DNA from 2 places in the Rhodoferax sp. SPJ21 genome. Region 2 is predicted to be linked to the other one. Evidence: predicted binding sites of a transcription regulator. Region 2 holds the regulator's gene; the other holds the start of a gene.
What was found. Region 2 encodes LexA, which represses DNA repair genes until DNA is damaged. Its sites were predicted from a motif close to ACTGTATNNNNATACAGT; they were not measured.
Positions count from the first base shown of each region.

Region 1: the regulator LexA is predicted to act here: its motif matches at 5,287-5,304, upstream of AC4BBN_RS00975 (PA0069 family radical SAM protein).

Region 1 is NZ_JBYZMO010000001.1:227,718-239,940, forward strand. Features, by position in the region: gene fghA (S-formylglutathione hydrolase) at 1-708, shown strand, start outside; gene AC4BBN_RS00965 (phosphoethanolamine transferase) at 722-2,386, shown strand; gene AC4BBN_RS00970 (methyl-accepting chemotaxis protein) at 2,364-3,830, opposite strand; gene AC4BBN_RS00975 (PA0069 family radical SAM protein) at 4,088-5,170, opposite strand; gene AC4BBN_RS00980 (hypothetical protein) at 5,647-5,943, shown strand; gene AC4BBN_RS00985 (DUF6502 family protein) at 6,038-6,910, shown strand; gene AC4BBN_RS00990 (DUF5666 domain-containing protein) at 6,907-8,364, shown strand; gene AC4BBN_RS00995 (DUF445 domain-containing protein) at 8,430-9,713, opposite strand; gene atzF (allophanate hydrolase) at 9,814-11,625, opposite strand; gene uca (urea carboxylase) at 11,622-12,223, opposite strand, start outside.
Region 2 is NZ_JBYZMO010000003.1:394,947-407,169, reverse strand. Features, by position in the region: gene AC4BBN_RS17190 (hypothetical protein) at 1-1,951, shown strand, start outside; gene AC4BBN_RS17185 (D-2-hydroxyacid dehydrogenase family protein) at 2,061-3,068, opposite strand; gene AC4BBN_RS17180 (hypothetical protein) at 3,153-3,491, opposite strand; gene lexA (transcriptional repressor LexA) at 3,578-4,255, opposite strand; gene AC4BBN_RS17170 (asparaginase) at 4,354-5,376, shown strand; gene adk (adenylate kinase) at 5,428-6,084, opposite strand; gene kdsB (3-deoxy-manno-octulosonate cytidylyltransferase) at 6,176-6,931, opposite strand; gene AC4BBN_RS17155 (Trm112 family protein) at 6,928-7,110, opposite strand; gene lpxK (tetraacyldisaccharide 4'-kinase) at 7,129-8,145, opposite strand; gene AC4BBN_RS17145 (ExbD/TolR family protein) at 8,150-8,566, opposite strand; gene AC4BBN_RS17140 (MotA/TolQ/ExbB proton channel family protein) at 8,573-9,205, opposite strand; gene xseA (exodeoxyribonuclease VII large subunit) at 9,545-10,861, shown strand; gene AC4BBN_RS17130 (superoxide dismutase) at 10,905-11,486, shown strand; gene AC4BBN_RS17125 (DUF192 domain-containing protein) at 11,531-11,995, opposite strand; tRNA gene AC4BBN_RS17120 (tRNA-Asn) at 12,142-12,217, opposite strand.

The DNA.
Region 1 (12,223 bases), on a different contig from region 2:
ACCTGCACAGACGAAACCTTCATGACCAAGGCGGGAGCGCAGCAGTACGCGGCCCAGCACGGCATGGCGCTCATTGCGCCCGACACCAGCCCGCGCGGTGCGAACGTGCCGGGCGAAACCGACAGCTGGGACTTCGGCCTGGCGGCCAGCTTCTACATCGACGCAACCGAAGAACCCTGGTCCAAGCACTACCGAATGGAAAGCTATATCGTCGATGAGTTGCTGCACATCGCGGTGCGCAACCTGCCGATAGACCCAGAGCGCCTCGGCATCTTCGGCCACTCCATGGGTGGGCACGGCGCGCTGACATTGGCGCTGAAGCACCCGGGACTGTTCCGCTCGGTATCGGCCTTCGCGCCGATCTGCGCGCCCACGCAATGCGCCTGGGGGCAAAAAGCCTTCAGTGGCTACCTGGGTGCAGACAACAGCAGCTGGCCCGCGCACGATGCCGTGTTCCTGATGGCTGAACAGGCCACGCCGCCCTACCCGGACGGGATCTTGATCGACCAGGGCATGGCCGATAAATTCCTGGCCGAGCAGCTGAATCCGCATATCTTCGAGGCCGCCTGCAAAGCCGTGGGCCAGCCGCTGCTGCTACGCCGCCAGATGGGCTATGACCACGGCTACTACTTCATCTCGACCTTCATGGCCGACCACATGGCCCACCATAGCAAGGCATTGCACGCCCCCCTGACCGCACAGGCCTGACACCACCGCATCCATGCAGCTTTTCAACAACGGGACTTCGCACGCCGGCAAACATCCCGCCTGGCTCATTCTCATCTCCAGCCTGTGGATAGCCACGGTCTGCAATGTGCCACTGTGGCGTGAGCTGCACCGCCTGCCCGAGCTGCACAGCCTGCGTGGTCTGGCCTTTGCCGCAGGCTTTGGCGTCATCATCGCGGCCACCATGGCGCTGCTGCTCAGCCTGCTGGCCTGGCGCTGGGTGCTGATTCCCGCCATCACGTTGAGCCTGTTTGCAGCAGCCTTTGGCGCGCATTTCATGCTGTCCTATGGCGTGGTGATAGACACCACCATGCTGGTGAATGCGCTGCAGACCGATATGCGCGAAACCCGTGACCTGATGAATATACGCATGCTGCTGACGGTGCTGGGCATGGCCGTGCTGCCCTGCCTCTGGCTGTGGCGCCAACGCTTGCGGCGGCGCAGCGTGCTGCGCCAGATCGGCGGCAACCTGCTGGGCGTCATCGTGTCTTGCGCTGTGCTGGTGGCCACGCTGTTCCTGGTGTTCCAGGACTTTTCATCGTTGATGCGCAACCGCACCGACATCCGCTACCTGATCAACCCGCTGAACTCGTTCTACGCACTGGGCGACATAGCCGCCAAACCCTTCCAGCGCGACGAGAGCAAGATTCTGCCGGTAGGCCAGGACGCCCAACTGGCCACCCCGCCCAGCCCCGCCGGCAAGCCACCGCTGTTGATGCTGGTGGTGGGCGAAACCGGGCGCATGGGTAACTTTGGCATCAACGGGTATGCCCGCGCCACCACGCCCGAGCTGGCCAAGGAACACATAGCCACCTACCAGAACGCCTGGTCCTGCGGCACCAACACCGCAGCCTCGGTGCCCTGCATGTTTTCGCACCTGGGCAAGAAGGCCTATGAAAGCCGCGACGCCAACTACGAAGGCCTGCTGGACATACTGCAGCGCAGCGGCCTGGGCGTGGTGTGGATAGACAACCAGTCCGGCTGCAAAGGCGTGTGCGACCGCGTCCCCAACACAGACACCACCCAGCTGACCGACCCGGAGCTGTGCGTGGGCGGCGAATGCTTTGACGAAATCATGTTGCGCAAGGCCCAGGCCCGCATCGACGAACTGCCCGCCGAGCGCCGCGCCAAGGGCGTGGTCATCGTGCTGCACCAGATGGGCAGCCACGGCCCCGCCTACTTCAAGCGTGTGCCTGCGGCCTTTAAAAAATTCCAGCCGGAATGCACCAGCAACAATCTACAAGAATGCAGCCAGGCGCAGCTGGTCAACTCCTACGACAACACCATTCTGTACACCGACCACGTGCTGGCCACCGCCATCCAGTGGCTGAAGACCAAGGAATCCACCAACACCACCGCCATGGTCTACGTCGCTGACCACGGCGAGTCGCTGGGTGAAAACAACATCTACCTGCACGGCCTACCCTACGACATCGCCCCCGACCTGCAAAAGCACGTGCCCTGGGTGACCTGGCTGTCGCCCGCCTACGAGAAGCGCACGCATGTCAGCACCGAGTGCCTGCAAAAACGCAAGGACGAGCGCGTCACCCACGACAACTACTTCCACTCGGTGCTCGGCCTGCTGAACGTGAAAACCAGCCTGTACCAGCACGAGCTGGACATATTCGCGCCTTGTGTCAACCCAGCTGCAAAGCCCTGACGGTCGGGGCTAGACCGCCGCCGGCCACCTTGAATATGGCTACAGCGTGCACCAGTTCCTCAGATTGCGCATTCAAGCTACTGGCTGCTGCTGCAACCTCTTCCACTGCGGCGGCATTCTGCTGCGTGGCTTCGTCCATTTGCGCCACCATCTCACTCACCTGCGCCACGTCAGCGGCCTGTGCCGAACTGGCGCCACTAATTTTGCCTACGATATCGGTCAATGCCTGGATGCTGCGCACAACTTCCGCCATGGTGGCACCAGCCTGGCCCACCAGCGCGCTTCCATGACCTACCCGTTCCACGCTGGCACCAATTAAAAGCTCTATCTCCTTGGCAGCCTGGGCCGAACGCCCTGCCAGAGACCGCACCTCGGAAGCAACCACGGCAAAACCACGGCCCTGGTCACCAGCCCGTGCGGCTTCTACTGCAGCGTTCAGCGCAAGGATATTGGTTTGAAAAGCGATCCCATTGATCACCCCGATGATGTTCGAAATCTTCACAGAGGACTCGTTAATGCCGTCCATGGTGTGCACCACCTGGGCCACCACGTCGCCCCCCTTTGCTGCAACTGCACTAGCGCTCGCTGCCAGCTGATTGGCTTGCCGGGCACTTTCGGCAGATTCACGCAGCGCCTCCGTCAGATGCGCCATGCTGCCGGAGGCGCGCTGCAGATTGCCAGCCGTCTGCTCAGTACGCAGGCTTAAGTCACGGTTGCCGCCGGCGATATCGGCACATGCTTCATCGATGCTGTGCGCTGAGGCGCGTACACGCGCCTCAGCCACGTCCAGACGCGAAAGAGTACTTTTCAACGCGTTGCCACCCGTAGTACGCACCTTCACCGCTTCCACGTTCAGTGCAATGCCGTCGGGCTGGTTGACCACATCCACCACCTGCCCCAGTTCATCACCCTCGCGCGCCGCAGCACTCATTTTCAAAGCCACCACTACTTCCACCGCAGACTGGATCAACACATACAGTGCGTGCAGCAAGATGCGTGAAAAACTCGGCTCGGTAGTGCAATAAAACCCCCAGCTGGCAGCCTGCATGCGATCAAAAACTATGTGGTGCACAGCGAACAGAAGTGCCGCGAAAACAATCACGCGCCAGTCCAAATACACCAACAAAAAGGCCAACACCACGAATACGCCAAAGTGCAATTCCAGCATGCCCCGCGCCAACTGGATATGCAGGGCAACAAAAGACACCAGCACAAACGTCAGCACATAGCGGCTGGCGCGCGTACCGCTTGCGATGTAATACCCGCCACAGCCAATCGCCAACAGCACTGCCGTCGCGACCCATGCCATACCGGAATCCACAAACTGTATGCCCAAAAAAATGCTGGCTGCAGCCGCCAAACACACAGCAGCAAGCAAGGCCTGGTCACCCAATAGTGCGCGCGCGGCGGCACCCGTATTTCTAGATGGAGATGTGACTGTCATGGGTGTCTACCATTCTCGGGAACGGGTATTTAAGATGTAACCGCACATAAAGCTTGTGTAACGTATTACTGCGCAGCGGATATAGACCATGCAACAGGGTTAACACCGCTCTTGCGCCCCAAGCCCACCAATCGTCATCCAAAAACAATACAAGACCTGGCGCAGGTCTCAACCAAAAAAAGCTAGAAACTGCAAGCCCAACACTTCGTACGCCCATTTTCTGTCTGCACGTAGCGCTACACAAAACGTAGCACCCGCTAAAACAAACTCCCCTGCCCCGACAGCAGCCCCGGCCGAAACTGGCCAATATCCAGCTCCACCCGCTCGCGGTTCAGGCCCAGCTTGGCGCAGGTTTTGTGAAAGCGCTGGCGTATCAAGTCGGCCCACAGGCCGCTGCCCTTCATGCGGGTGGCGAAGTCGGCGTCGTAATCCTTGCCGCCGCGCATTTCCTGGATGCGGGCCATCACCCTATCTGCGCGCTGCGGGTAGTGCAGCGCCAGCCATTCACGGAACAAAGGCTGCACCTCCCAGGGCAGGCGCAACACGGTGTAGAAGGCGGTGCGCGCGCCCGCCTCATAGGCGGCAGCCAGCACCTGCTCCATATCGTCGTTGATGAACGGAATCTGCGGCCCCACGCTCACACCCACCGGCACGCCCGCCTCGGCGAGTGCACGGATGGTGCGCAAGCGCCGGTGCGGCGCGGCGGCGCGGGGCTCCAGCGTGCGGGCCAGGGCGCCGTCCAGCGTGGTGAGGGTGATGTAGACGGCGGCCAGCTTGCGCTCGGCCATGGGGGCCAATAGGTCCAGGTCGCGCTCCACACCGCTGCCTTTTGTTACCAAGGCGAAAGGGTGGTGGCAGCTATGGGCTACGGCAATGGCGCTGCGCGTCAGGCGCAGCTCGCGCTCAATCGGCTGGTAGCCGTCGGTCACCGTGCCCAGGGCAATCATGCGCGGCACGTAGCTTTTTGCCGCCAGCTCACGCGCCAGCACTTCGGCCAGGTTGCGCTTGGCGATGATCTTGGTTTCAAAGTCCAGCCCGGGAGACAAATTCAGGTAGCTGTGTGTGGGACGGGCATAACAGTAGATACAACCGTGCTCACAGCCACGGTAGGGGTTGAGCCCGTATTCAAAATAAATATCGGGCGAGTCGTTATGCGTGATGGCACTGCGGGCGTCTTCAAAAATGACCTGGGTGGCCAACGGCGCTGCAGGCTCAGCGCCCTCCAGGGTGCCCCAGCCATCGTCGAACGCGGCCCGGTCTACCGACGCGAAGCGGTGCGCCAGGTGTGTGGCCGTGCCACGGCCTTTGATGGACTGTAGGGGGATATGGACCTCGGCCATGGCTCACCCCGTACGCCTACGGTAGTCCCACGTACACACAGCCCCAAGCGCCCTAACGCACATCAGGCAAGCGCGAGAAGCTATAAAAATAGAAGCACCGGGGCAGCACATAAATAACTGTATTTAAATACAGTATTTTAGTGCTGTTTGGGTATCTATGGGGACTAGGCAAGCGACCTACACGCTTGTGTTGCGCCGACTTGCAAGTTGCGCCCCCCCCCCCCAACCGACGCAATCAATCCACCGCGTGAAGGGCTGCGGCTAATGCTCAGGGCGTCACGGAGCTTGATGTGGTGGTAGTGCCGGTAGATGCCGTGTCATCGGCCCCGCGTTCATGGCGAACATGGCCAGGCGCGTCGTCCGCACCACGCGCTTGACGCACATGTCCTGCCGCATCGTCAGTGCCTCGGCCGGCACGGCTACCACCTGAATCGTCACTGGTAGCCGAGCGCGACGACGAGGAGCCCGTCGAGGAGGTGCCGGAAGAACTACCCGAGGAGGACGACGAAGAGCCGGAAGAGGCCGATCCGGAAGAGGAGGAGCCGGATGAGGACGATCCGGAGGATCCGGAAGAGGACGATCCGGAAGAGGAGGAGCCGCGAGAACCAGAGGAACCAGATGAGCCAGAGGAACCAGAGGAACCTCCCTTGTGGGCAATGGCCGAAGTACTGGCCAGCGCAAGCAACAAGGAGGCCGTCGTAGCCACAAAGGCGGTGCGAAGGGTGTTCATGGTGTGGTTCCTTAGAAGTGGTTTATGGATCAAATGTGTGTGATTTTTTCCCGCACACAATTCGACTATATGCGGGAATTTTTCCCACTGCAAGATTATTGTGTAATTTTTTCCCACAACCGCGATACATTTACGGCATGGATAGCTCTACCACCTCCCCAGCGGGGCCACCACCGTCCCTGGTCCGCGCGCTGCGCAAAGTTCTACGCCCAGTTGTGCGGGTCATGTTGTCGCAAGGCATCACCTTCCCTTACGTCGCCGAGCTGTTGAAGAATTTGTTTGTGGACGTCGCCGCAAGCGAATTCCGCCTTGACAACAAGCCGCCCACAGACAGCCGAATCAGCCTGATGACGGGCGTGCACCGCAAAGACGTCAGCCGCCTGCGGGCCGAATTGCAGCAAACCTCCGATGCGGTGCCCGACGTCGTATCCCTGGGTGCCGAGCTGGTGGCCGTGTGGCTGGGGTCGCCGCGCTACCTGCATGAAGACGGCAGCCCCCTTCCCTTGGCGCGCTTTGCCAGCGAAGGCGGTGAGCAATCATTCGAAAGCCTGGTGGCGGGGGTCAACAGCGACATCCGCTCCCGCGTGGTGCTGGACGAGTGGCTACGCCTGGGCGTGGTGCATATCGACGCCAGCAACCGTGTGTGCCTGAATGCCGAAGCCTTTGTACCCAGTGAAGGCTTTGACGAAAAAGCCTATTACTTTGGCCACAACCTGCACGACCATGCTGCTGCGGCCGCCAGCAACCTGTTGGGTGGCAAACCGCCGTTTCTGGAGCGCAGCGTGCAATACGACGCGCTCAGCGAAGCCTCCATCGCCCTGCTGGCCAAGCAAAGCGGAGACGTCGCCATGAAAGCCCTGCTGGCCGTCAACAAGAATGCGCTAGCCCTGGAGCAGGCAGATGCCCCCGCTGCTACTGCACGGCATCGCATGACCTTTGGCGTGTACTTCTACTCCGAGCCGGTTCCTGCAGATACCGCGCCGCCCCCAATACCGGGGGGAACACCATGAAACCCAAATGGCTCCGCCTTCCTGCCGCGACGCTGCTGGCAGCACTGCTCAGCGCGCCGCATGCCCTTGCCTCCAACGTGTGTGGTAAGAGCGACTCGCCCACCAACCCCGCAGCTGCGGCGCCAGGAATAGGCGGCACCGGCGACACCGCGCTGCGCCCGGGCATAGGCGGCACCGGCAATGTAGCCACCAGACCCGGCATCGGTGGCACGGGTATCGACAGCGCCGAGCTGCATGACAACGGCGGCATTGGCGGCACGGGCATTGTGGGTGTCATCACCGGCTTTGCCAGCATCTGCGTCAACGGCATGGAGGTGCATTACGACGCCACCACCCCCATCAACGACAACGGCCTACCCGCGCCGGCCAGCGCGCTGTCCGTAGGCCAGGTGGTGGTGGTAACCGCAACCGGCCAGGGAGACGAATTGCAAGCCCGGCAGATTGCTCTGCAGCACCTGGTCATCGGCCCGGTAGAGTCCGTCAACCCGGCCCAAGGCGAGCTGACGGTGCTGGGGCAAAGCGTACGTGTCGGCGACGCCACCTCCAGCCTGCTGGGCCTGCAAACGGGGCAATGGGTGCGCGTCAGCGGCTACAGGCTCAGCGACGGCAGCATCGAGATGTCGCACCTGCAGGCCGTGCCTGCGCAAGCGCAAGCCATGCTCACAGGCCTGGCCGTATCTGCCGCCCACGGCAATGTCCGCATCGGTGGCACCACCGTGCACACGGAGAGGCTGGGCTTCCTGGACGGGCTGCGTGCATGGCGTGCCGCAAGCCAAGGCCAGGAAGTCCAGGTCATGGGTACCTGGAACGGGCGCGAGCTGCTTGCCACCGCACTCCAAACGCAGCCTACGCACAACACCCTGGGGCCGGTGGAACGCGTGGTGATGGAAGGCTATGTCAAATCTGCCTCGCGCGACAGCGTGGACATTGGCCAAGGACGCATGGCTCTGGCCCAGGCCTTGCCCGGCGCAGAGCGTGCTGCACTGAGCGGCGATCGGGAACAGCGGGTACGCATTACCGCCCTGCGCGATAGCAATGACCGTGTCACCGTGCAGCACATTGAGGTGCGGCACAGCGAAGCCAAGCGCCGCAACTCTGGGAGCGGCAAGAGTGAAAGTAGCAGCAGCACAAGCAGCACTAGCTCTGACGACTCAAGCGGCAGCTCCAGCTCGCAAAGCTCGGGCAAGTCGGAGTCTGGCGATGACAGCAAAAGCAGCAACAGCGGCAGCTCAGGTAGCTCAGGTAGCTCTGGTAGCTCAGGTAGCTCTGGTAGCTCTGGTAGCTCAGGTAGCTCTGGTAGCTCTGGTAGCTCTGGTAGCTCAGGCAGCTCAGGCAGCTCTGGTAGCTCAGGTAGCTCAGGCAGCTCTGGAAGCTCTGGAAGCTCTGGAAGCTCGGGTAGCTCAGGCGGGTCCGGCAGTTCGGGCGGTTCGGGCGGAAAAGGCAAAGGGAAATAGCGGCGCCCTGGTGGGCCGTTTCACAGCCAAGAAATGCCCCACCAGCCCAGCCAGTGGCCGCAGCTTCACACCAGCCACAGCACCAGCGCATGCAAGACCACGCCGGCCAAGCCGCCCACCAGGGTCCCGCTGATGCGTATGAACTGCAGGTCGCGCCCTACGCTGAGCTCCAGCTCCTGCACCAGTTGCCGGTCGTCCCAGGCCTTGATGGTCTGCGCAATGTGGCTGGTGACCCCGGTGCGCAAGCTGCCCGCCAGCGCGCCCGCAGCAGACATCACATGCTCGTTGATGGCATCGCGCAGGCTGGGGTCACTGGCCAGCCGCTCCCCCACCGTATTGAGCGCGCCCTCTAGATTGCGGCCAATGGCGGACTGCGGGTCGGCCAGATCGTCTTGCAAGCGCCGCTTGATGTCGGTCCACAGCGTAGCCACAAAGCTGCGCAGCACTGGGTCGGTCAGCGCGCGCTCCTTCAGGTCGTCGCAGGCCTGGCGCAGGGCCGGTTCGTCGCGCAAGCGTTGGATGTATTCGGTCAACCAGGCTTCATAGCGCAGGCGCATAGGGTGTTCAGGCTGGGCCAGCACTTCGCGCAACTCTTCCAACGCCGAGGCGCTGAGTTTCTCGGCCATGCTGTCCGCCAGTTTGGACGTAGAAGCCACCGCGTCCACCATGCCCACCACCTTCGGCCACTCTTTGCGCACATGCTTGAGCAGCAGCTGCGCCACCGTGGCCTTGACTTCATCCTGGGCCAGGTATTTACCGACCTTGACCAGCCCCGCATCCAGCAGTGCGTGGTGACGCCCGCCCTGCGTCAACAGGCCCAGCACCTCGCCGGCGGTGGCCGCCGCATCCCAGCGCCGCGCCTGCGCTACCAACAGCTCCAGCGTGGCGCGCTGCATGCGCTCGTCGTCAAACATGTTCAAGGTCGCTAGCGCCCAGCCGCGCGCCTCAGTCACCCAAAAGCCGACCCGCGCCGGGTCGCGCAGCCACTCGCCCAGGCGCTGCGCCGGGTCCAACACCGCCAGCTTGGCCAATAGCGTTTGCGGGTCCAGAAAATGGTCGCGCACAAAGTCGGCCAGGCTGTCGGCAATGCGCTCCTTGCTCTGCGGAATGATGGCCGTGTGCGGCAGCGGAATCCCCAGCGGGTGGCGAAACAGCGCCACCACCGCAAACCAGTCGGCCAGCGCGCCTACGGCCGAGGCCTCGCAGAACGCCCGCAGCCAGCCCCAGCCGCCCTGCCCGCCCATCCAGTGGCTGGCCAGCAAGCCGCACAGCGAGGCCAGCAACAAGGCAATCGCAAACCACTGCATGCGGCGCAGCGACTGGCGGCGGTGGTCAGGGGTGGATGCCATGGCTGCAGCATAGCCGCTCACGCCGATGCACACCTTGATACAAATTTAATAGCAGCTGGCGCAGGTGGAATCTGCGCTAGCGGCCTGTTTGACTTAAATCTTATCCCTGTGCCTTGTAGGCCCGCCAGCCGCCAAAAGCCGTGATGTCCCGTGCACCGACCAAACCGGAAGGCTCGCAGATAAAGCCCGCGACAGACGAGCCATCTGCCAACAACGTACGGCCAATCCCCAGAGGTGCCGGGATGCCATCGACAAAGCTGCCAAACTGCGCGCCAGGCAAGTCCCACACTTCCACCTCGATAGCCGCACCACCCTCTTCACCTTCGGCCACGCGAACCAGGCCGGGGCGTTTGCCATCGGGCAAGGCGTACAGGCGGTACACGGCTGCGGTGGTGGTGCGCTGCACCAGGCGGGCGCCCCGGCTGGTGAGCTGCGGGTTCAATGGCTGGCCCTGCAGGTGGGCGCCGCACACGGCCACACGCACCTGGCCAGAAGGCACTGCATTGGCGGCCTCAAAGGGCACGGCCGCCAGACCGGTGGCGCCCAGCGTTGAAGCCCTGCCCTGCAGCGCCTGTTGCCAGCGCTGGGCCAGGTGCAGCAAGGGCTGGTCCTGGTGCGCCTGCGCCACAAAGGTGACACCGCAGGGCAGACCGTCCGGGCGAAAGCCGATGGGCACCGCGATGGCGGCATAGTCCAGCAGGTTGACGAAGTTGGTGTAGTAGCCAAAGTCGCTATTGCGGGCGATGGGCTCGGCCAGCATGGTGGCGATGCTGTGGATGGTGGGCGAGGTGGGCAACAGCATGCAGTCCATGCTGGACCACACGGCGGCACAGCGCTGCGCCAGGGCTCGCAGGCGGTACTGCGCGGCAAAGGCATCGGCGGCCAACGGCTTGGCACCACCCAGCGTGATCTCCCGCGTGACCGGGAACACGGACTCGGGCTGCGCGTCGATAAAAGTGCGGATGGCCTGGTAACGCTCGGCCACCCAGGGGCCTTCGTATAGCAGGCGGGCGGTTTCCTGGAAGGGGGCAAAGTCGATTTCCACCAGCTCCGCCCCCAGCGCCTGGGCGTGGGCGCAGGCGTCGGCATAGCACTGGGCATACGCGCTGTCGCCGAAAAACTGCAATTGGTCGGCACGCGGCACGCCAACCCGCCAGTGGGCGGCGCGGCCAAAGTCGAAGCCATGCGGCTGCGCCGGGCGCGAAAAGGCGTCTTGTGCATCAAAGCCATGGGCGACGGCGAAGACCTGCTGCGCGTCGTCCGCCGTCAACGCAAAGATGGACACCACATCCAGCGAGCGGCAAGCCGGCACCACACCGCTAGTGGACAGCAAGCCCAGGCTGGGTTTCAAGCCCACCAGATTGTTGAAACCGGCCGGCACGCGGCCCGAACCGGCGGTGTCTGTGCCCAATGAAAAGCTCACATGGCCCAGGGCCACCGAGACCGCCGAGCCGGCGCTGGAGCCGCCCGACACATAGTCCGGGTTAAAGGCGTTGTGGCAGGCGCCATACGGCGAGCGCGTGCCGTTCAGGCCGGTGGCGAACTGGTCCAGGTTGGTCTTGCCGATGGCGATGGCACCCGCGTCCAGCAGGCGCTGCACCACAAAGGCGCCGCGCTCGGGTGTGTAGGCGTAGTCGGGGCAGGCGGCGGTGGTGGGTACGCCGGCCAGGTCGATGTTGTCCTTGATGGCAAACGGTATGCCCCACAGCGGCAGGCCCTCGGGGCCACGGTCCATCAGGGCTTGGGCGCGGACACGCAAGCTGGCGGCGTCAATGCGGTGTATCCATGCGGTGTGCGGGTCGTCGCCAATGGCGGTCACCACGTGCTCCACCACCTGCAGCGGTGTCAGGCTGCCGTTGCGGTAGGCCTGCTGCAGCGCGCCCAGGCTGAGGGAAATAGGGTTTGTTGTCATGCTTGCTCTCCTTGAATCACCACCACGTCTTGTCCGGCCGCCACGGCCCCGCCTTCGCGGCAGGCCATGCGCCACACCGTGCCGGCGCAGGGCGCGGCCACGGTGAATTCCATCTTCATCGATTCGATGACCAGCAGCGGCTGGCCCTCCACCACCGCGTCCCCTTCGGCCACCAGCAGCTTCCACACGCTGCCGGGCACGGCACTGGCGACACTGCGCGCGCCGGGGGGCAGGTCATCTTGCGAAACTGCGGCGTCCAGCGCCTCCGGTTCGCCCACGTATTCGGCTTGGCCGGCCAGGCGCCAGCGCTCGCGCTCTTCTTCAAATGCCTGGCCTTGCAAGGAACGGAAGGCGGCGATGTCGTTGGCGTTGTCAGCCAGAAAGCCTCTGTAGTCGTGCAGGCTGAAGGTGCCCTCCTCCACCCGCAGCGGGTAGCGGCCGGCGGGGAAGTCGCGGCGGATCTGCAGCAGCTCCTCTTCGCCCACCGGGTAGAAGCGTATCTGGTCGAAGAAGCGTAGCAGCCAGGGTTTGCCGGCCTCAAACGCCAGCGCACCACTGGCCGCATCGCGCCAGCGGTTCCACATCTGCAGCGTGCGGC
Region 2 (12,223 bases):
ATCTGCGGCGGTAGACGAACCCGTGGTTGGCGTGGTGCTGCGATCGCTGTGCAGCCAAAAAACTTCCCGCCGCTACGATTTTTTGACAGATTTCCCAGTAGAGACGCGTTCTGCGGCCGTGCCCACCATCATCGCGGCAGCGGTTACCAGTCCTCCGGCGGCCGCTCCATCACCGGCCCCCGATGCGCCTGCACCTGTGCAGGCCCGCACTCCGGCTCCTGCGCCCCGTCCGGCGCGTGTGCGTGCTACGCCAAACCCGGCCAATGTGCCCCAGGCCGTGGCGGCCCCGAAAGTGGAGGCGGCGCCGAAGCCCGTCGTTGCCAAAGAAGCGCCGCCCGCACCCAAGCCGGTCGTCAAGGCCGAAACACCAGACAACAAGCCGCATTTGAAGCTAGAGGCCACCGAGACCCCCGACGAACGCGTGGTCCAGCTGAAGCCTGCAACGGATATGGTGGTGGCTCCTGAGGAAAATGCACAAAAACGGGCTGAGGCCGCCGCAGCATGGCGCGAGCTGAACCATTTGCCTGCGGATAAACCGGAAGAGAAGCAAAGGCTGCTCAGTCTGGAGGCTGAATCCAAGGCGCTCAAAGCCCTGCTGGCCAAGAATGAAGCGGACTTCAAGCTGCGCTTGGAGCGGCTGGAAAACAGCCGCTCCGACGACGGCCTGGTCTATACCCTGGCTGGTCTGCTGGCAGCCGCTGTGGCTGCTGCGGGCTTTTTCTGGAACCGCGCGCGCAAGTCGCCACGCTCAGGCGGCGGAACCGATTGGGCCCACCATGGCGAGCTCAGCGCCGAAGAGGTTGAACACCTGGCAACTCCTAGCCGTGCCGCCCCGCTGACGGTACAACCACCGCCCAACACTTTGCCCGGCGCAAACCAGGACACCGAGGTAGATGAGTCCTTGGTAGCCGATCTGCAGCGGCTGAATGCCATGACGGCGCCGCCCGTGCCGCCGGTGCAAGCGCCCACGCTACGTCAGCGTGTGACGTCTGAGCCTGTGCGTGGCCAGTACCCCGAAGATTTTCTGGATGTGCAACAGCATGCCGAGTTCTTTGTGTCCCTGGGCCAATATGACCAGGCGATTGAGGTGCTGCGCAAGAACGTCGATGAAAACATCGAAGTCAACCCACTTGCCTACCTGGAGCTGCTGAAGATATTCCACTCGCTGGGCCGCAAGAGCGAGTTCAACCACCAGCGCGATGCGTTCAACCGCATCTTCAACGGCCATGTACCTGCGTTCGAGTCGTATGCGGATGAGGGGCGTGCGCTGGAAGCTTATCCCGCCGTCCTGCGCAGCATCGAAACCCTGTGGGAAAGCCCCAAGGTTTTGGACTTTATTGAGTCCTGCCTCTTCCGCGACCCGGCCGCAGCTCCGATCAAGCCCTTCGACCTCGCGGCCTACCGCGAGTTGCTATTGTTGTACGCCATGGCCAAGAGTGTGGTTCGCAAGGGTGTTGCACCGCTGGCTGTGGATGGTGTTTCTTCGGAGCGTGGCGGCCGTATCAGCGGGCGCCAACAGCTGGAGCCAGGCCTGAAATCTTCGATGGTTGATGGCGAGGCTGGGCTGCGCGAAACCACTTTCACCCAGCCCATGCTGTTGATGCAGGAGTCGGCTGTGGCGACCTTGGACGATGTGCCGGATGACACGGAAGAGGCTGCGGTCGAGAAAGCGCCGGTGGACCTGGATCTTGACTTGGACTTGGATCTGGACTTCTCCAACTCCGAACTGGCGGCCATGGAGCAGCGGCCCGTGGCTCCAGATACCCAGGAGCCTCAGGAGCCTCAAGATTCGGCTTTGCCCAGCCTGGATTTTGTGATCGACGATGAGCCCGCGCCTACGCTGCCACCGCCTTCGGTGGCACCGACTCCTGCTGCACCGAACAGCCATTTGCTGGAGTTCGATCTCTTTGATCCACAGGTCGAAGCCAAGATCGCGCCGAAGAACAAATAAGCCTATCGGATGGCGGACAAGAGCTTCAGTGCTCTTGCCCAGAAAAAAGGGCCTGACGCTATAAATCAAATAGCGTCAGGCCTTTTTTGATGGATGGGTGAGCTGCGGCTTAGCGGCGCACCTGCAAAGCACCGGGGTTGACGATATTGGTCGGCGTACCCTTGATGAAGTTCAGCACGTTGTCAAACGCGGCGTTGAAGTACATCTCATAGCTGTTTTGCTCCACATAGCCGATATGTGGCGTGCAGATGCAGTTCTCCAGCCGCAGCAGCGCGTGGCCCTGCAGAATTGGCTCGCTCTCAAATACGTCCACGGCGGCCATACCGGGGTGGCCCCGGTTCAGGCCGGCCAGCAGGGCATCGGGCTCGATCAGTTCGGCGCGCGAGGTGTTCACCAGCAGGGATGTAGGTTTCATGCGCGAAAGGTCTTCTAGCGTGACGATGCCCCGGGTTTCGTCGTTCAAACGCAGGTGCAGGGACAGCACGTCCGACTGCATGAACAGGTCTTCTTTACTCGACGTTACTTCCACGCCATCGGTCAGCGCGCGTGCGCGTGAAGTGTCGCGGCCCCAGACCAGCACCCGCATGCCAAATGCGCGTGCGTAGCCAGTGACGATCTGGCCAATGCGGCCATAGCCCCAAATACCCATGGTCTTGCCCTTGAGCAGGGTGCCCATGCCGAAATTGGGTGGCATGGAAGCGGTTTTCAGCCCTGACTGCTGCCAGACGCCGTGCTTCAGGTTGCTGATGTAGTTTGGTAGACGGCGGGTGGAGGCCATGATCAGTGCCCAGGTCAGCTCGGCTGGCGCTGTGGGTGAGCCCACACCTTCGGCCACAGCAATGCCGCGTTCGGTACAGGCGGCTACATCCACATGGGCGCCGATGCGGCCGGTTTGGGCAATCAGCTTCAGGCGTGGCAGCTTCTCGATCAGTTGGCGGTTGAGTTGCGTGCGCTCGCGGATCAGCACAATGATGTCGGCATCTTTGAGTCGGACGGAGAGCTGGCCCAGGCCTTTGACGGTGTTGGTGTAGACCTTGGCTGCATAGGGTTCCAGCTTGGTGGCGCAATCTAGTTTGCGCACCGCGTCTTGGTAGTCGTCGAGGATCACGATGTTCATCCCCGCATTGTGCCTTGGCGCAAAGACCATCCAGCATTGGCGGCCTGTCAAAGCCGGGCTGGTGAGGCCCTAAAAGCGGCGCTTTTACTGCAGCAGGGCACCCGCCCGAGGCGCGGCTTCCAGGGCGGCCAGGCGGTCCAGCTCGGCGCAGACATCGGCCATGCGACCAGAAATGCGCATGCGGCCTATGCCAGACTGCTGTGCGTCCATGACACGGAGTACGCGCAGTGGCCGCTGTGGTGCGGTTTGTGGATAGGCGGCAGGGCGCAGGGCACCTGTGGCGGTGTAGGGCGCGCAGGCATTGGTACGTGATGCCGCCCCGGTATATGGCATGCGCCGGGAGCTGCTGCTTGCAGTGAACCAGCCGACCAGGCCCTGGAACGAACCCAGCAGGTCAATAGACGAAAACGATGCGATTCCCATATGAAACTCCCTCAGCTTGTTTGGCGATGGACACGGAACAGGTTGGCGTGCGGAGCAGGGCTAACCTGGCAGACGATGCGGCTGAATCAGTTCAGCAAGGTATTACGTATCAGCCCCACGGCCAGGCCTTCGATAGCGAAGTTTTCACCTGGTGCGACCACGATGGTGGAGTAGTCGGGGTTTTCGGGTAGCAGCTCGATCAGTTCCTGGGTGCGGCGGAAGCGCTTGACGGTGACTTCATCGCCAAGGCGGGCAACGATGATCTGGCCGTTTTTGGCGTCGTTGGCAGACTGCACGGCGAGCAGGTCGCCGTCCAGGATGCCGATGTCGCGCATGGACATGCCGCGCACCTTGAGAAGGTAGTCGGGCTTGTAGCGGAACATGCTGCTTTCCACATGGTAGGTTTGGTCGATGTGTTCCTGCGCCAAAATCGGGGAGCCGGCAGCGACACGGCCAATCAGTGGCAGGGCTAATTGGCTGAGTGTGTGCTGGAAGCGTGATTCATTGATGGAGCGCAGAGTGTCGGTCTTGAGCCGGATGCCGCGGGAGGTGCCACTGACCAGTTCGATGGCGCCTTTGCGGGCCAGGGCCTGCAAATGTTCTTCGGCGGCATTGGCCGACTTGAAGCCAAGGGTGCTGGCGATTTCGGCCCGGGTGGGGGGGGCGCCGGTGCGGGCGATGGCGGACTGGATCAGGTCCAGAATCTGCTGCTGGCGGGCGGTGAGTTTGGCGGACAAGTTCGAGGTGAACGTGGGCAGATCCATGGGTGACTCCGGTACGTGGCGGTGTGGATAGCGGTTTAGATGGCTGTTTTAATATCCAGTACCTGTATTTTTAACCAGTTTTTGAAAGTTTGCAAGCCATGGCGGTAAATACAAACGCGGCGGGTTCCAGCCCGGCCAAGATCGTGGTGCTGGGCACTGGCGGCACGATTGCCGGCCGCGCCACCAGTGCCGGTGACAACATTGGTTACACCGCTGGCGAGGTGGGCGTGGAGCAGCTGCTGGGGCCGGTGGCGGCCTTCCAGGGCGCCGGTGTGGAGTTCGTGGCCGAGCAGGTGGCACAGGTGGACAGCAAGGACATGGGCTTTGCCCTGTGGCAGCAACTGGCACGGCGCTGCGCCTACTGGCTGGAGCAGGCTGACGTGGCAGGCATCGTCATCACCCACGGCACTGATACGCTGGAAGAGACGGCGTATTTTCTGCAGGCGGTGCTGCTGCCAGCCAAGCCGGTGGTGCTGACCTGCGCCATGCGCCCGGCCACCGCCTTGGTGCCGGATGGGCCGCAGAACCTGCTGGATGCCGTCGTGGTGGCGTCAACGCCAGGAGCCCATGGGGTGGTGGCCGTGTGCGCCGGCAACATCCACAGCGCGCTGGATGTGCAAAAGGTACATAGCTACAAGGTGGATGCGTTTTCTTCTGGCGATGCGGGCCTGGTTGGCTTGGTGGAAGAGGGGCAGGTGCGCCAGCTGCGGCCTTGGCCGACCGTACCTGAATTCCATGTAAAAAATAGGCCTGTAGCGCAGGCAGTATCTGCACAAGTAGCTATCAAAAATAGAGTGATGTCGGAATCGGCTTCTGAAGATTGGCCACGTGTCGAAATCGTCCTGAACTATGCAGGTGCCGGCGGCTTGGTGGTAGATGCCCTCGTGGCCCAGGGGGTGCGCGGCATCGTGGTTGCGGGTACCGGCAATGGCACTTTGCATGTGGACTTGCAGGCCGCCCTGCTGCGGGCCATGGAGGCAGGTGTAGCGGTGGTTCGGGCGACGCGCTGCGTGTTTGGCAGGGTACTGGCGACGCCCGCCGATGCTATTGCCGATGCGCAAGGCCTGTCTCCCGCGAAGGCGCGCATTGCGCTGATGTTGGCGTTGCTGGCCATCGTATGAAAAAAGGCCGCCAGGCATGCCTGGCGGCCTTTCGCAAAACTGCGTGGGGGCTCAGTTGGCCAGTGCGGCAAAAGCCCGTGCGGTGATTTCGTCCACGCTGCCGGTGCCGCTGATGGCGCGGTATTTAGGCGCCAGGCTGGGTTCGTTGCGGGCCCAGCTGGAGTAGTAATCCACCAGCGGACGCGTTTGGGCGCTGTACACCTCCAGGCGCTTGCGCACGGTTTCTTCCTTGTCGTCGTCGCGCTGGATCAGCGGTTCGCCGGTCACGTCGTCCTGGCCTTCGACCTTGGGCGGGTTGAACTTGACGTGGTAGGTGCGGCCCGATGCAGGGTGCGAGCGGCGGCCACTCATGCGTTCGATGATGGCGTCAAACGGCACATCGATTTCCAGCACGTAGTCCAGCTTCACGCCGGCGGCCTTCATGGCGTCCGCCTGGGGCAGGGTGCGGGGGAAGCCGTCGAACAGGCAGCCGTTGGCGCAATCGGGCTGGGCCAGGCGTTCTTTCACCAAATTGATGATCAGGTCGTCGCTGACCAGGCCGCCGGACTTCATGACCGCATCGGCTTGCTGGCCCAGGGGGGTGCCTGCCTTGACGGCTGCGCGCAGCATGTCGCCGGTAGAGATTTGTGGGATGCCGTATTTTTGGCAGATAAAAGTTGCTTGCGTGCCTTTGCCGGCACCGGGTGCACCCAACAAAATTAGTCTCATGGAAGTTCCTCGGAGTATTTAAAACCACGTGGCGCTGCTGGCCACACGGGGTGGCCGCAACGCTTCATTGCGCTGGAGGATACCAGAGGCTTCAGTACAGTTTGCTTACGCGTTCCAGGTCGTCTGGCGTGTCCACGCCTGCGCCGGGCGCATGGGCTGTCACATGGACCGCAATACGGTGGCCGTGCCACATGGCGCGCAGCTGTTCAAGGGCTTCGGTGACCTCGATCGGGGCCTGCGGCAGGGTTGGAAACAGCCTCAAAAATCCTACCCGGTAGGCGTAGATGCCGATGTGGCGCAGCGGTGCCGGGTCGGGCAGGGCGGTGAAGCTGCGCTCTGCCGTGGCACCGTCACGCCACCAGGCGATGGGTGCGCGGCTGAAATACAGCGCGTGCTGCTGGGCGTCCAGCACCACCTTGACCACATTCGGGTTGCAGAAGTCTGCCAGGCTGGTGATGGCATGGGCGGCAGTGCCCATGCTGGCCTGGGGGCGCTGCTGCAGCAAGGCGCCGACTTCGTTGATCAGCGCCGGGTCGATCAGCGGCTCATCGCCCTGTACGTTGACCACGATGGCGTCGTCGGTCAGGCCGAGCAGTTCGCAAGCTTCGGCCAGGCGGTCGCTGCCGGAAGGGTGGTCGTCGCGGGTCAGGATGGCTTCCACGCCATGGGCCTGGCAGGCGGCTAAGATGGCTGGGCTGTCGCAGGCCACCACGGTGCGTTGGGCCTGGGACTGCATGGCGCGCTGTGCTACCCGCACCACCATGGGCGCATCGCCCAGAGCCGCCAAGGGCTTGTTCGGCAGGCGGGTAGAGGCCATGCGGGCCGGGATCAATACAGTGAAGCTCACAGGCCCAGCTCCTCGTCGCTCAAAGTGCGGGCTTCGTTTTCCAGCAGGATGGGAATGCCGTCGCGCACCGGGTAGGCCAGGCGGGCACTGCGCGAGACCAGCTCTTGCTTTTCGCGGGCGTATTGCAGCGGGCCCTTGGTGACGGGGCAGACCAGCAGCTCCAGAAGTTTGCTATCCATGGGGAATCTCGGTCGGTATTAGGTAAGCGCAGAAGTGCGTGCAGGGGGCGATGATAGCCAGGGATCGACCCGTTGGTCGAGCGCAGCCAGAAAGCCGGCGTCCAGCTCCAGCACCAAGGGTACAGCCAGTGCGTCCGGCTGGTAGCGCCATAGTTTGACTGCATCTTTTTCGGTACAAATAACGGTTTCGCGCAGGTGATCCGTGCGCTGCCAGCTATCAAAATTGTAGTGATCTGGCAAAGCCTGGGTCTGTGACAGCTGCAGGCCAGCCGCCCGCAGCATGGCGAAAAAATGGTCTGGCTGGGCAATGGCGGCCACGGCATGCAGGGGGGTGGCCTGCAGGCTGGACAGCGGGCGCCGCGTGCCGTCGGCCTGCAGCGCATAGTCGGCGAGCCTGCGCTGCGCCCGAAAGCCGGCAAAGGCCGGGTACTGGCCGGTGTGCAGCACGAGATCCACATGGCGCGGCCAGGCTTCGCGCAGCGGCCCGGCGGGCAGCAGAAAGCCGTTGCCCACGCCACGGTCGTCAAAAATGCAGATTTCCAGATCGCGCTGCAGCGCGTAATGCTGCAGACCGTCGTCGCAAAGTATCAGCTGGGTCTGGGGGTAGGCCGCCAGCAGGGCCTGGGCCGCATCTAGGCGTTTGCGCGCTACGAACACCGGCACCTGGCAGCTGCGGCGCACCAGGGCGGGCTCGTCGCCCACCTCGGCGGCGGGGCTATCGGGCAGTACCTCTCGGCAATCGTCGGTGCTGCGGCCGTAGCCACGGGACACCACGCCTACTGCAATGCCACGCGACTTCCAGTGCTGGGCCAAGGCCATCACCACCGGGGTTTTGCCCGAGCCGCCAGCGACCACGTTGCCGACCACGATGACCGGCACCGGCACACCACCGGTGCTGAGCCAGCCCGTGCGGTACAGCAGCTTGCGCAAGGAATGCAGCAGACCGTACAGCAGTGACAGCGGCCACAGCAGCCAGGCCAGCGCCCCGCGCGTGCGCCAGGTGCGCAGCAGCCTGCCTTCCATGCCCTCGGCCATGGGCTTACTTGGGGGTGGATTGGGTGGCAAACGTGATCTGGTTCAGGCCTGCGCGGCGCGCGGCCTCCATCACGGTGATGACTGACTGGTGGGTGGCGCTGGCATCGGCGCTGATGATGACCACCATGTCTTTGCCGCCTTGGGCAGCGTTGGCCAGGGCTTGCGAGACCACGTCGATGCTGCGGCCTTCTACCGCGCTTTTGTTCACCGCGTAGCGCCCGTCGCTGCTGACGGCGACGATGATTTCCTTGGGGTAGTCGCGCTGTGCATCGGCATTGGCTACCGGCAGTTTGACCTGCAGCTCGGTGAACTTGCTGTAGGTGGTGGACAGCATCAAGAAGATCAGCACCACCAACAGAACGTCGATGAACGGGATCAGGTTGATTTCGGGCTCTTCCCGGTGGCGGTGGCGAAAGTTCATAGCCTGTCAGCCCCGCTTGCGTACCGAGCTCAAGTGGCGGGCGAACTGGTCTGCGGCCAGCTCCAGCGCCAACAGGTATTCGTCCACACGGGCACGGAAGTAGCGCCAGAAGATCAGCGAGGGGATCGCCACCATCAGCCCGAAAGCGGTGTTGTACAGCGCTACCGAGATGCCGTGTGCCAGCTGGGCTGGGTTGCCGCCCGAGCTGCCACCGCCGGTTTGCGAGCCAAAGATGTCGATCATGCCGATCACGGTTCCCAGCAGACCCAGCAATGGTGCTGCGGAGGCAATGGTGGCCAGGGCGCTGAGGTATTTCTCCAGCTTGTGGGCGACCGAGCGGCCGGTGCTTTCCATGGCGGTGCGGATGTCTTCGTCGCTGCAGCGCGGGTGCGTGTGCAGCACGCGAATGCCGCTGGCCAGCACTTCGCCCAGCAGCGAGTTTTGCGCCAGCTGGTTCACCACGCCCGGCGCAGGCAGAGTGACCTGGGACACGGCCAGTACCTCGTCAAGCAGTTTCGGGGGGGCAATTTTGGCGGTCTTGAGGCTCAGAAAGCGTTCAATAACCAGGGCCAGCGCCAGGATGGAGCAGGCTACGAGGGGCCAGATGGGCCAGCCTGCGGCTTGTATGATCGAAAACAATATGGCTCTCCGCGCTGATAGATTCTTTGCGATTATGGCTTAGCCGCTTGCGACATCCGCGTTTTGTTCCGTATCTCTTGAAACCCCCAAGCCACCCACATTTCCTGTGGATAACTTTGTGAAGAACTTATATCCAAAGTGCTGAAATCCAGCATCCATGCGGGCTCGTGACACTTCGATGAAAATTTAGGCAGAAAAAAATCCAGTGAAATCAATCACTTACCACACAAATTCAGCGTTTCCCGCGGGTTTTTTCGAAATTCGACGGATTTGTGCCATCCGTGCCGTGCCTGTGGAGCACTTGCCCGGCCAACCTCGCGCTGCGGCGCGCCAGGACTGATGGTGGACGCCCCAAACCCAGCATTGGCGCCGCGTATCTGGCCGGTTGGTGCGTTATGCCGCGCCATTGCTGATGCGCTGGAGGCGCGCTTCAACCCTGTCGCGGTGCGCGGCGAGATTTCGGGCTTTTCGCGCGCATCCAGTGGGCATTGCTACTTCAACCTCAAGGACGGCCAAGGCCAGATCCGCTGTGCCATGTTCCGGCGCGCGGCCAGCCTGCTGGACTTTGCGCCACGCGATGGTGAGCTGGTGGAAGTACGCGGCCGCCTGGGTGTGTATGAGCCGCGTGGTGATTTGCAGCTGATCGTGGAGAGCATGGGCCGCGCAGGGCAGGGCGCCTTGTTTGAGCAGTTTCTACGGCTCAAGGCCCAGCTGGAGTCCGAAGGCCTGTTTGACCCTGCACGCAAACGCCCCTTGCCACCGTTGCCACGCGGCATTGGTGTGGTGACCTCCTTGGGGGCTGCTGCCTTACACGATGTGGTGGCGGCCTTGCAGCGGCGGGTGCCGCATATCCCTGTGGTGCTGGTGCCGGCTTTGGTGCAGGGTGCGGCGGCACCAGGTGAACTGGTCAAGGCGCTATCAACTTTGTATCGCTTTGCGCAGGCGGAATCTGCGCCAGAGGCCGATTCGGTACATATAGATGCCATCCTGCTGGTGCGCGGCGGCGGCTCGCTGGAAGACCTGTGGGCCTTCAACGACGAGCAACTGGCGCGCACCATTTGCCAGAGCCCGGTGCCGGTGGTCAGTGGCGTAGGCCATGAAACCGACTTCACCATTGCGGACTTTGTCGCCGACCTGCGCGCGCCCACGCCCACGGCAGCCGCCGAGCTGGTGGCCCAGCCGCGCGATGTCTGGCTGGGGGCTTTGGCTTTGGCGGGCCAGCGTCTGCAGGATGCCGCACTGCGCCAATTGGATGCCCAGGGCCAGCGGCTGGACAGCGCGGCCCAGCGCTTGGGCCGGCCTTCGGGCCTGGTGGCGCGCCAGCAATGGAAGCTGGGCCAGCAGGCACAGCGGCTGCGCTATGCCGCACTATCCAAATTGCAGCAAGAAAAGACCCATTTGCTGGCGCAAAAGATAGATTTCCCGGCCAGTGTGCAGAGCGTCCTGCGGCAGCGCGGCGAGCGCTTGGATCGTGCCGACCGCAGTCTGGCTTTGCTGGACCCTTTATTGGTGTTGCAGCGCGGTTACGCCTTGTTGCGAACGCCTCAAGGGATGCCCATCACCAGTACGGTGCAGGCTATAGCCGGCGAGCCCCTGCTGGCAACCCTGGCCGATGGTGAGGTTGCTCTCCAAGTCCTACAGGCGCACGCAAATTAGTTTCTACAATCATTCTGTTAACCACCAACCCACGAGGAAAAACATGGAACATACCCTGCCACCATTGCCCTACGCGATTGACGCTCTGGCGCCTGCTTACTCCCAGGAAACCCTGGAGTTCCACCACGGCAAGCACCACAACGCCTACGTGGTCAACCTGAACAACCTGCAAAAGGGCACCGAGTTTGAGTCGCTGACCCTGGAGGAAATCATCAAGAAGTCCAGCGGCGGCATCTACAACAACTCCGCTCAAATCTGGAACCACACCTTCTTCTGGAATTGCATGAAGCCCCAAGGCGGCGGCGAACCCAGCGGCGCGCTGGCCACGGCCATCAACGCCAAGTTTGGCTCCTACGCAGCCTTCAAGGAAGCCTTCGTCAAGTCCGCCGTGGGCAACTTTGGCTCCGGCTGGACCTGGCTGGTGAAGAAGCCTGACGGCTCGGTAGACATCGTCAACACCGGTGCAGCTGGCACCCCCTTGACCACCGCCGACAAAGCGCTGCTGACTGTGGACGTGTGGGAACACGCCTATTACATCGACTACCGCAATATGCGTCCCAAGTTTGTCGAAACCTTCCTCGACAAGCTGGTGAACTGGGAATTCGCGGAAAAGAATTTCGCCTGAGCTTTCTAGAGCTCAAGAAAAAGCCCGTCGTTGACGGGCTTTTTTTATTTGGCCAACTCGAAGGGCTTGCCGCTGAGTTTGCTGCCGGCCTTGATGCCTTTTTTGGCGAACCAGCCCACATTCATTTCCAGCACATAACGCACCGGTTTTTCGGAGCAGTGGGAGTCAGTGGTTTGCGGCTTCATGTCAGCCAGATTTACGATGGTGCCGTGGTCGTCGATGAAGGCGGCAGTCAGTGGCAGGATGGTGTTCTTCATCCAGAAGCACTGCGTGGCGGGCTGCTCGAACACAAACAGCATGCCTTCCTGCTGTGGCATTTCCTTGCGAAACATCAGACCGATCTCGCGCTGCTGCGGGGTTAGTGCCAGCTGGGTATCGATCTGGTAGATGCCTGCGGTCAAGTTGACGCGGGGCAGATCAGTTTGCGGCGCATCTTGCGCGGATGCCGTGCCCAGCGAGGCACAGGCCAGGGCCAGGGATAGCCAGAGGGTAGAGGTAAGATTTTTCATCGGTGGCACAGGGGGTAATGGGATCGGGAGCTGTCAGCTCTGGCATTCTGGCATGCCTGTGTATCGCAGCAGTCAGCACAGCGCATGGTTTACATACGTCGGCGCCAAAGCAAAAAAGCCCCGAACTTGCGTGCGGGGCTTTTAGCTGGCTCCTCAACCTGGGCTCGAACCAGGGACCTACGGATTAACAGTCCGGCGCTCTACCAACTGAGCTATTGAGGAATATCG